DNA from 3 places in the Sphingobacterium sp. 1.A.4 genome. Region 1 is predicted to be linked to each of the others. Evidence: riboswitches for the same ligand, from Rfam matches in the RefSeq annotation. Region 1 holds a riboswitch; each other region holds the start of a gene.
The links. A riboswitch is a leader RNA that binds a small molecule or an ion and turns the genes downstream of it on or off. The one in region 1 is predicted to bind S-adenosylmethionine.
Positions count from the first base shown of each region.

Region 2: it holds a riboswitch for S-adenosylmethionine, as region 1 does, so the genes downstream of both, metE (5-methyltetrahydropteroyltriglutamate--homocysteine S-methyltransferase) here and CRJ00_RS11605 (5-oxoprolinase) in region 1, are expected to answer to the same signal.
Region 3: it holds a riboswitch for S-adenosylmethionine, as region 1 does, so the genes downstream of both, CRJ00_RS09520 (O-acetylhomoserine aminocarboxypropyltransferase/cysteine synthase family protein) here and CRJ00_RS11605 (5-oxoprolinase) in region 1, are expected to answer to the same signal.

Region 1 is NZ_PEAZ01000066.1:24,925-28,206, forward strand. It holds gene CRJ00_RS11595 (helix-turn-helix domain-containing protein) at 1-711, shown strand, start outside; gene CRJ00_RS11600 (hypothetical protein) at 834-1,514, shown strand; SAM-I-IV-variant riboswitch at 1,841-1,934, shown strand; gene CRJ00_RS11605 (5-oxoprolinase) at 1,992-2,255, shown strand; gene CRJ00_RS11610 (DUF2891 domain-containing protein) at 2,333-3,282, opposite strand, start outside.
Region 2 is NZ_PEAZ01000041.1:180,181-183,462, reverse strand. It holds gene metE (5-methyltetrahydropteroyltriglutamate--homocysteine S-methyltransferase) at 1-1,809, opposite strand, end outside; SAM riboswitch class I at 1,881-1,980, opposite strand; gene CRJ00_RS05965 (TonB-dependent receptor domain-containing protein) at 2,121-3,282, opposite strand, start outside.
Region 3 is NZ_PEAZ01000056.1:14,690-17,971, reverse strand. It holds gene dapA (4-hydroxy-tetrahydrodipicolinate synthase) at 1-677, shown strand, start outside; gene CRJ00_RS09525 (hypothetical protein) at 1,027-1,458, shown strand; SAM riboswitch class I at 1,570-1,682, shown strand; gene CRJ00_RS09520 (O-acetylhomoserine aminocarboxypropyltransferase/cysteine synthase family protein) at 1,880-3,187, shown strand; gene CRJ00_RS09515 (homoserine O-acetyltransferase family protein) at 3,226-3,282, shown strand, end outside.

The DNA.
Region 1 (3,282 bases):
TATTCGGCTATATTTTTGGAGCAGGATGAAGCCTTGAATGATACCAAACGATCCAATTTCGTGAATTCTATCATCAATAACCTAGAGGTAGGGAAATTGAAGGATGACCTGCAGGAAAAAACGAAGGTGAATTCAAATTTACGGTATGTATTGATCGGGCTTGCGGTGTTGATTATCCTCTTGACTGTGTATGTTATTTATCAAAGACGCATGCATAAAGAGAATAAAAGAAGGATCGAGGAGTACATGGACAAACTGGAACGGGAGAAAACTGAACCGAGGAAAGAAATACGCGTGGAAGAAAAACCTGCAGTGGAAATTGATGCTTCAGAACCTGTAGAACCAATAGAGCCAGACGAGCGAAGTATTAGGCTTTTGGAAAAACTTCGATTGTTTGAGGAAGGAGAATTGTTTACCGATCCTAAAATGAGCCTTTCATATTTGGCGAGCCACTTGGAAACGAATACCATTACCCTTTCCAAACTGATCAATACCTATAAAGAGATGAATTTCAATGATTATATCAATGGCTTAAGGATTAAATATATTATTGAAAAGATCAAAAACGAACCTAAATTCGAACAATATAAAATCAGCTATTTGGCGGAAGTAAGTGGGTTTTCTTCCCATAGTATTTTTAGCAAGGCATTTAAAAAGAGTACAGGATTTACACCTTCCCAATTTTTGGATTATTTGAAAGAGGATCGATAAGTGTTTGTGTATTAGGACTGTGGGTGGGTTGGTTTGCGCAATTATATAATTCAACAAAGCCTTTCTTAGTATAAACAATTGATGTGGTTTACCTTTAGGAAGCGAATCATAAAATCATTAATATGTTTATATCAGTAAGACAATTAGAGGAAGCTGCATTTGCTGCAGATCATTTAGTAAATCCGGTTAACGGTAATAATCCGATGGTTTTGGTGTATTATAGAAATTATACAGCCACCGCTTTCTTTACCGGATATACCAAGAAAGCAGGAGCAGTTTATTTGGATAGCACTACGAATAAGAGGATTTCAAAAAGTAAATGGACGAACGAAATGAAAGTCTTTGCTTTGGAAAAAGAAAAATTGGTGCCCGCTGCTCCTCATACCATGAAGCCTACAATTTTTGGCTATATCATGATGCTGGCTGTGGTCGGATTCTTTGGCTATATGGCTTATGATTCATTAAAACCAGCTAAACCGATTCCTGCGGAATATACCGCACTTTTGAAAGAACCAAAGGCAGGGGATATGTATTATGGTCGATATGAGCAGATGGAACCGGGTGAACGAGTGGCTAGAAAGGCGGGTTTCGGATGGTTTAAGGTGCTGAATAATCAGAATGGTAATATTGTGGTGGCATTGAATAAACATATGAGCAGTAATCATAAACCTTCCAAGGATATGGATCAGGTGGATTTTGAGGAAACTGGTAAATTGGTTAAGATTCAATCTCAGGAAAGCTATGAATTAAAATTAAGGTCTGAGGATAAGACGTTGGAGTTTTATTTTACGGAGAAGAAGTAGGGGGATTTTAGATGATAGATGATAGATGATAGATTTTTGACCTTTCTCGTCATTGCGAGGAACGAAGCAATCTTCCTTCATGTCATGCTGAGCGAAGTCGAAGCATCTACGTTTGGTACCCAGTACAGATCTTTCGACTTCGCTCAGCATGACATACTCGTACAGATCCTTCGACGATGCTCAGGATGACAAAGTCCATAGATTGCTTCGTTCCTCCCAATGACGGGAAGATTGCTTCGTCGTGCCTCCTCGCAATGACGCATTTATACCCATACCATAATCAAAAAAAAAATTTTTTTGAAATCCCAATAATATCTACTAACTTTGTAGAGTATTCAGAATTGCAAAAGCAATACCAACCGAGTGTAGACACCGCGGTGGTGAAATAATACGGGTTTCCTACCAAAATAAACGAAAAGGAACAACACCCCAAAATTTCTGGATGCAAGGATGGTTTAATTTTTAAACAAGAATTGTATGTCAAACACAAAAGAATTTCAACAACACTTAGTGGAGCAGTTCCACCATTACAGTACCCAAGAATTGGTGGTATTGAACAATGATTTAGTACAATCTAACTGGGGGAGCAGTAAAACTGCCTTTCGCAGTGCACTATTAACGACTCTCTCTAAACGAGGCATAGATCTATCTGCAATTATCCATAGTTTGGATGGATTTACGCAAATCCAGCGGGTGGCCGTCCGCCTCGAGGCTAATAAATTAGTTCCCCTGGATGCATAACATGTTCTATAGGCAGTAGGTCAACGACTTACTGCCGTTTTTTTAATAACTATTCACTTATTTTATAGATAGCTCACTTATTTTATAGATAGCGCATAAAGGGCAAAAGTACCCAGCCAATGTGTTCCCATATAATCATCCTGTTTGGATATATTTGGGATGGAGAAAGCAACGTGCGCATGTGCTATTTGGTTCAGGTGTTTTAGTGCTGGAAGTTTTAAGGCAATACCTTTCAAACAGGCAGCACGACTGTAATTTAAGCCATCCAGATGCACCAGTTTTCCATCGGTTCGATCTTTTACAATGGCAGGTTCAAGCTTGAAGCTGCTATCATAAAGTTCGGGCATAAAAGTCTTCAACCAAGCATCATAGGCCGAACTCTCCATGATCTTGCTCATCAGAAAGGCTTCTTCTAAGCAAGGGGATAGGAAATCATATCCGGAAGGTTCATAAGCCAGGTTACAGTTTTTATCCTGATGGTAAAGACGCTCTGCATTCTCAGATATGCTTTTTATAAAATTCTGATTGTTAACTGTTTTAGCATAATCTAAGGAAAGGGATAGTCCAAATGCAGAATTATCATGTTGTCCTGCTCGGATAGGATAGACCAGTTTTGGAAGGTATTCCATGTAACGCTGTACCAAAAGATCCACTAATGGCTGTAGGGCTTGTTCCCATTTTTTGGCGTCGGCATCCTCCCAGGTATGTAACTCCTCCTGCAGTTTGAACAACCATGCCCATCCATAGGTCCTTTCAAAATTCAGGTTGTTCTTATCTTCAAAAAAGGCTTTTTCAACCTGTACATTTTCCGGTGTAATATGGGCATTCAATACCTTCCTAATGGCACCATCGGTATCCAATTCCGGGAATTCTTTCATCAACTTGACGATCGACCAATAGCCATGAACCGAAGAGTGCCAATCAAAACAGCCATAGAAAACCGGCCGTAAGGATTTTGGGGTTTTAAGATCGGCATCCGATCCGATAACCTGGCCTAATTTATTCGGATATTCGATCTGTAAACAAT
Region 2 (3,282 bases), on a different contig from region 1:
AGCTTGAACCTCATCAAGGATCGCTAATGCGATTTGGTAAGTCGTGGTTGAACGAGGTTGATCGTTACGTACGAAAGACCATTGAAGAATAGTAACAGGACCAGTTAACATTCCTTTTACCGGACGGTTAGTCAATGATTGTGCGTAAGCAGACCAACGAACAGTCATATCTTCAGGACGGTAAACATCACCATAAATAATCGGAGGTTTCACACAACGAGAACCGTATGATTGAACCCAACCGTTTTGAGTAAATGCATAACCTGCTAATTGCTCTCCGAAGTATTCCACCATGTCGTTACGCTCAAATTCACCATGTACCAATACATCGATATCCAATTGCTCTTGTAAACGGATCGTTCTTTCTGTTTCTTCAGCAATTTCTTTATCATATTGTTCTTGGGAAATAGCACCTTTTTTCAAGTCAGCTCTCCATTTACGAACATCTTTAGTTTGTGGGAAGGAACCGATTGTCGTAGTTGCATAGTCAGGAAGATTGAACTTCGCTTTTTGCGCTTTTTTACGATCGTTGAATTTAGAAGTACGTGTAGCGTCTTCATCAGTGATGTTGCTTACACGGGTTTTAACTTCTGGTTTGTGGATCAATGGAGAAGTACGGCGGCTTTCGTTTGCTGCTTTGTTGGCTTCGAAACGTTTTTGTGTTGCTGCATCTACTTCACCTTCTGCCAATACCGCTAAGTCTTTTACTTCAGCTAATTTCTGTTTAGCGAACGCTAACCAGTTTTTAACTTCCGCAGGAAGAGACTCTTCGTTGTTTTCGTTGTCCAAGTCAAAAGGAACGTGCAATAGAGAAGAAGAAGGAGCAACCCATACACGGTCTTTTCCTAATTTCTCAACTGCTTGGTTGATTTTTGTCAAGGATTTTTCGTAATCATTTTTCCAAATGTTACGGCCTTCAACCACCCCTAAGGAAAGGGTTAGGTTAGCAGGAACTTTCGCTAATATAGAGTCGAGTTGATCTTCACCACGAACTAGATCCAGGTGAAGCGCGTGTACAGGAAGTGCCAAAGCAGTATCTTCGTTGTCACGTAATGCCTCGAAATAAGTTGCAACGATTAATTTGATGCCTTTAGCTGCTGCTGCAAGTTTTTCGAAAACACTTGCGTATAGCGCACGGGTAGCATCGTTGATATCCAAAGCTAAGAAAGGCTCGTCGATCTGTACGTATTGAGCGCCAGCATCAGCCAATTTTGCTAAGATTTCTTCGTAAACAGGTAATAAACTATCGATAAGATCGATACGGTTGAATCCAGCTTCTTTTTCTTTACCTAATAATAAGTAAGTGATTGGGCCGATGATCACCGGTTTAGTTTCGATACCTTGTTGTTTTGCTTCATTGTATTCGCTTAGGAATTTCTCTGAAGTCAATTTGAATTCTTGGTTTTTAACGAATTCAGGAACGATATAGTGGTAGTTTGTATCGAACCATTTGGTCATTTCCATAGCGGTCACATCGACACCACCTTCTTGGAAACCACGAGCCATCGCGAAGTATAGGTCTAAGTTATACTGGCGATCGATTTTGTTCAAAAGGGAGTTGTAACGAGCAGGGATAGCGCCTACAGTTAAGGATAGGTCTAATACTTGATCGTAGAATGAGAAATCGTTAGAAGGGATCAAATCGATGCCTGCATCTTTTTGAGTCTTCCAATTGCCTTCACGGATTTTCAGTCCAGCTTGCAATAATTCTTCCGCGCTGATTTTTTTTGCCCAGTAAGCTTCATTAGCTTTCTTTAGCTCGCGGAACGCGCCCACACGTGGGTAACCTAAATTGTTCGTTAATAACATAAAGTATTGTACTTAATTAATTTTTACTAAAGTCGTTTGCTAAGAGAAGGCTCCTAAGGATTAGTGAGTCCAGCTTATCGTTCCTCTTTAGAGGTAGAATGTAGCACCTTGTCAAGGGACAGGTTGCTAAGGCTTCATCGGGTCTAGTCCCTCTGCCTTTCTCTATAAGCGGTGCTAAGGTAGGGATAAGATTTTATATTAACAAAAAAATATTTCTATATCTTTCATTTATCCCCTGCTAAAACAGAAAAAGCCCCCAGCTTTTACACCAGAGGCTCTTCATGCTATTACTTAATAAATATTTTACCTTTTTACTTAATATGGTATCTGATACCGGTATAAAACATTCTTCCTACTATCGGACCCCAAACTAAATTCGTGTCGAAATTAGCTCCAAACGGGTTGTCATGTGCCAAGATCGGATCTTTTTGGAAGTAGTTGCTCAGGTTCTCACCACCAACATACACATCAAAATTCTTGTTCTTTCCAAATGTTCTGCTCACCTGAGCATTCATCGTAACATAAGCATCTGATTCCGTTGCCAATTGATACGCCTCTGGATTACCTACCGTACTTGGAAGACGTTTCTTGCCCACCACATTCAAGGTATAATCAAAACTCCATCCCGAATGTAGGTTGTAGGCCAAGTTCATGAATCCACGGTGTTTTGCTGTCAATGGTTTCTGTAATTTTCCGGAAGTATATTCGGTCTGTACATCCAACATACGGTATGCAAAACGTGCTTCGAAGTGCTGTGCCGGCATGAAACGGAATTCTGCCTGAACACTGTTCGAATAGGATTTGCCATCCAGATTATAGAATGCTACTTCTCGTGGGTTTTCGAAATCAACCACGACCTGGTTTTGGAAGTTGTTGTGGAACAATTCTAACGATAAGCCAGACTCACGACCGAACAATTGGAAGCTTTGGTCAAATGTAAAGCCTGTATTCCAAGAAACCTCTGGTTTTAATCCATAAGCTGCTTCACCAGACACCAATTGGGCCAAGTCTTTAATAGTACGGCTGGATGCAAAAATACCTAAGTTCTCTGCAAAAACATTCGCTGTACGTTGTCCACGTCCTGAACTGATGCGGAAAGTGGTTCCTAAGATAGGCTCATAACGCAGTACCGCCCGTGGTGTGGTGAACCAACCATATAGGTTATTGTAATCCTGGCGGATACCCAATACCGCATCGAATTTCTCCGAAGGGCTAAAGGTATATTCTAAGAATGCACCCGCAACCGATTCTTTTCTTCCGAAGTTATAATCGTAATCATTTGTGCTGTTCACACGGCTTAACTGCTCATCCATATCATCATATTGGATGGATGCACCCACTTTGTATTTATGGGTCACATCGGAAATGATATCCTGGAACAATAAGTTGGCATACATGGATTTCTGCTCACTGTCGTAAGCATTCAATCCGAAGAAACTTTCCTGTTTATAGCGGCTTGCTGATAATTGTAGA
Region 3 (3,282 bases), on a different contig from region 1:
ATGTGAATAAACGTATTCCGTTGGTGGCAGGTATTGGTGGAAACAATACCCACGAAATCGTGGAACAGGTGAAGAACTTTGAAAGCTTGGATTATATGGCAATTCTTTCCGTATCGCCTTATTATAACAAGCCTACGCAAGAAGGGATTTATCAGCATTATAAAGCGGTTGCAGAAGCAGCAAAATTGCCAATTATTTTATATAATGTACCGGGAAGGACGGGTAGTAATATGAGTCCGGCGACAACAGTACGCTTGGCAAAGGATTTTTCGAATATTGTAGCGACGAAAGAAGCTTCCGGGAATTTTGCGCAGTTCAGTGAGATTTTGAGGGATAAGCCAGAAGGATTTTTATTGATTTCTGGGGATGATCCAGTGACACTTCCGATGATGGCGTTGGGAGCTGCAGGGATTATTTCTGTGGTGGGTAATGCGTATCCGAATAAGGTTTCAACCTTGGCGCATTTATGTGCGGAAGGTAATTTTGAAGAAGCAAGAGCGATTCATCAGGAGTTATTGAGGATTACAGATCTTTGTTTTGTAGAAGGAAATCCTTGTGGGGTGAAGTATATTTTGGAGAGGAAAGGATTTGGAAAGGATAATGTGAGGTTGCCTTTGGTTCCTGTTACTGATGGGACAAGGAAGTTGATTGATGAAGAGATGGCGGTATTGGGGTAAGGGGATTTAGGCTACACGTCATTGCGCCTCGCGTCATTGCGAGGAACACGTAATTACGCCTACCCGTCATTGCGAGGAACGAAGCAATCTTCAGCCATGTCATGCTGAGCGAAGTCGAAGCATCTACATGTGGTACCCGTACAGATCCTTCGACTACGCTCAGGATGACAAAGGCTGCTCAGGATGTCAAAGTCCAAAGATTGCTTCGTCGTGCCTCCTCGCAATGACGTAAAGCTCCTCGCAATGACGAAAATTCAACCAAGTTTCTTATTTTTAGGTATTCTTTTTGTGCTATCAACATACAACACTTTAAGACACACATACAACCCTATAAGAAAAAAACATCGTTATGGAAACTTCAAACCAACCCCCTAAACAAGAAAAATCCATGTTCAAGAAAATCCTAGGATGGTTCTTTTTGGTATTATTCGCAGGAATTGCCATTGCCATCTTCTTTAAATATTTCTTTGTATTCGGCGAAGGTGTCAAATCCGGCGAATTAAACTACGCGGTCAAAAAAGGCAATATCTTCAAAACCTACGAAGGAAAACTCATCCAGGAAGGAATCAGGACCCAATCAACAGGCGCCGGTCTTTCCAGCAATGAATTTGAATTCTCCATTGCCAATGATTCCATTTACCAAATCCTGGAAAGCAATTCTGGAAAATCCTTCGACCTACACTATAAAGAGTACCACGGCGTTATTCCATGGCGTGGAAACACCCGCTATATCGTCGATAAAGTAGTCGAAATCCGCGAAGCAAAACCTAGAGGATTTTAGGTTTCTTCAATTTTTTTTAGGTAAAACGTTGCAAATATTGATTTCACACCCTATATTTGCGACGTACTTCAATAGTAGTACCCTAATCAATACCCTTCTCTGAATGGTCTTGATTTATAAAGAAGTGGCGAGAGACTGGCTCTATGACCCACTGGCAACCTTCAACGTGATTGAAAAGGTGCCAATTCCTGTCCGAAGCAATAATGCTTAGGAGCATATAAATGAAATAGACTATGACAATTACATCATCAAAATCTACATTTCAAGCTTGCTGTATAACGCGAATGCGTTAGTCGTCGGTATGTTTATACATTCCCTTTCTCAAAGGCAAAAGGGAAAAACATGACCATTTTAGACGACTACCGTAAGGACAGCCTTATGCCTGAAAAACCCATTAATTTTAATTTAAAACCAAAAAATCATGTCAGAAAATAAAAACTTTAAATTTGAAACCTTACAGGTTCATGCCGGCCAAGAAGTAGATCCTACTACCGGTTCAAGAGCTTTACCTATATACCAGACTTCATCATACGTATTTGAAAATGCAGAACATGGAGCCAATCTTTTTGCCTTAAAGCAGTTCGGAAATATCTATACCCGTATCATGAACCCAACCACCGATGCATTCGAAAAAAGAGTCGCAGCGTTGGAAGGAGGTGTTGCTGCATTAGCGGTGGCTTCTGGACAGGCAGCCCAATTCATCGCATTAACCAACATCCTGGAATCAGGAGATAATTTTGTGTCGGGTGCTAACCTATATGGAGGTACTTACAACCAATTCAAGGTTTCTTTCAAAAGATTAGGTATCGAAGCGAGATTTGCGGAGGATACCGATGCCGATAAGATCGAATCTTTGATCGACGATAAAACCAAAGCGATCTATGTAGAGACCATAGGTAACCCAAGCTATAACATTCCCGATTTTGAAAAAATTGTGGCTGTTGCCAAAAAACATGACCTTCCGTTGATCGTCGATAATACCTTTGGTGCAGGCGGTTATCTGTTCAAACCTTTGGAGCATGGTGCTAATATTGTAGTAGAATCCGCTACGAAATGGATCGGTGGACATGGAACTAGCATCGGCGGTGTGATCGTGGATGGTGGTAACTACAACTGGGGAAATGGAAAATTCAAGCAATTTTCTGAACCTTCCGAAGGCTACCATGGCTTGGTGTTCTCGGAGGTATTCGGTGAAAACGGTCCTTTCGGAAACATCCAATTTGCGATCCGTGCTCGTGTAGAAGGCCTTCGTGATTTTGGCCCTGCCCTATCTCCTTTCAATTCCTGGTTATTGGTGCAAGGATTAGAAACCCTTTCCCTACGTGTACAACGCCATGTGGACAATGCCTTAGAGATCGCCCAATGGTTGGATGCACATCCACAGGTGGAAAAAGTAAGCTATCCGGGATTGAAAAGCCACCCATACCATCAAAATGCTCAGAAATACCTGAAGAATGGTTATGGTGCCGTATTATCCTTCACCGTTAAAGGCGGCGTAGAGAAAGCCAATGAATTTATTGATTCCCTAGAGCTGATCAGCCATTTGGCAAACGTTGGGGATGCTAAATCATTGATCATCCATCCTGCGGCTACCACTCACCAACAATTGAGTGCTGAAGATCAGGTAAAAGCAGGTGTACAACCAGGTCAATTGCGTTTGTCGGTAGGTATTGAGCATATTGATGACATCAAAGCAGACTTGGAACAAGCATTTCAGAAGATTAAATAGATCCTAATAGGTCTTAGCGTAAGCATAAATTAGAGCACATGAGTCTTAAAATATTCGAATATGGACAGGAATTCCCACTGGAAAGTGGGAAGAAA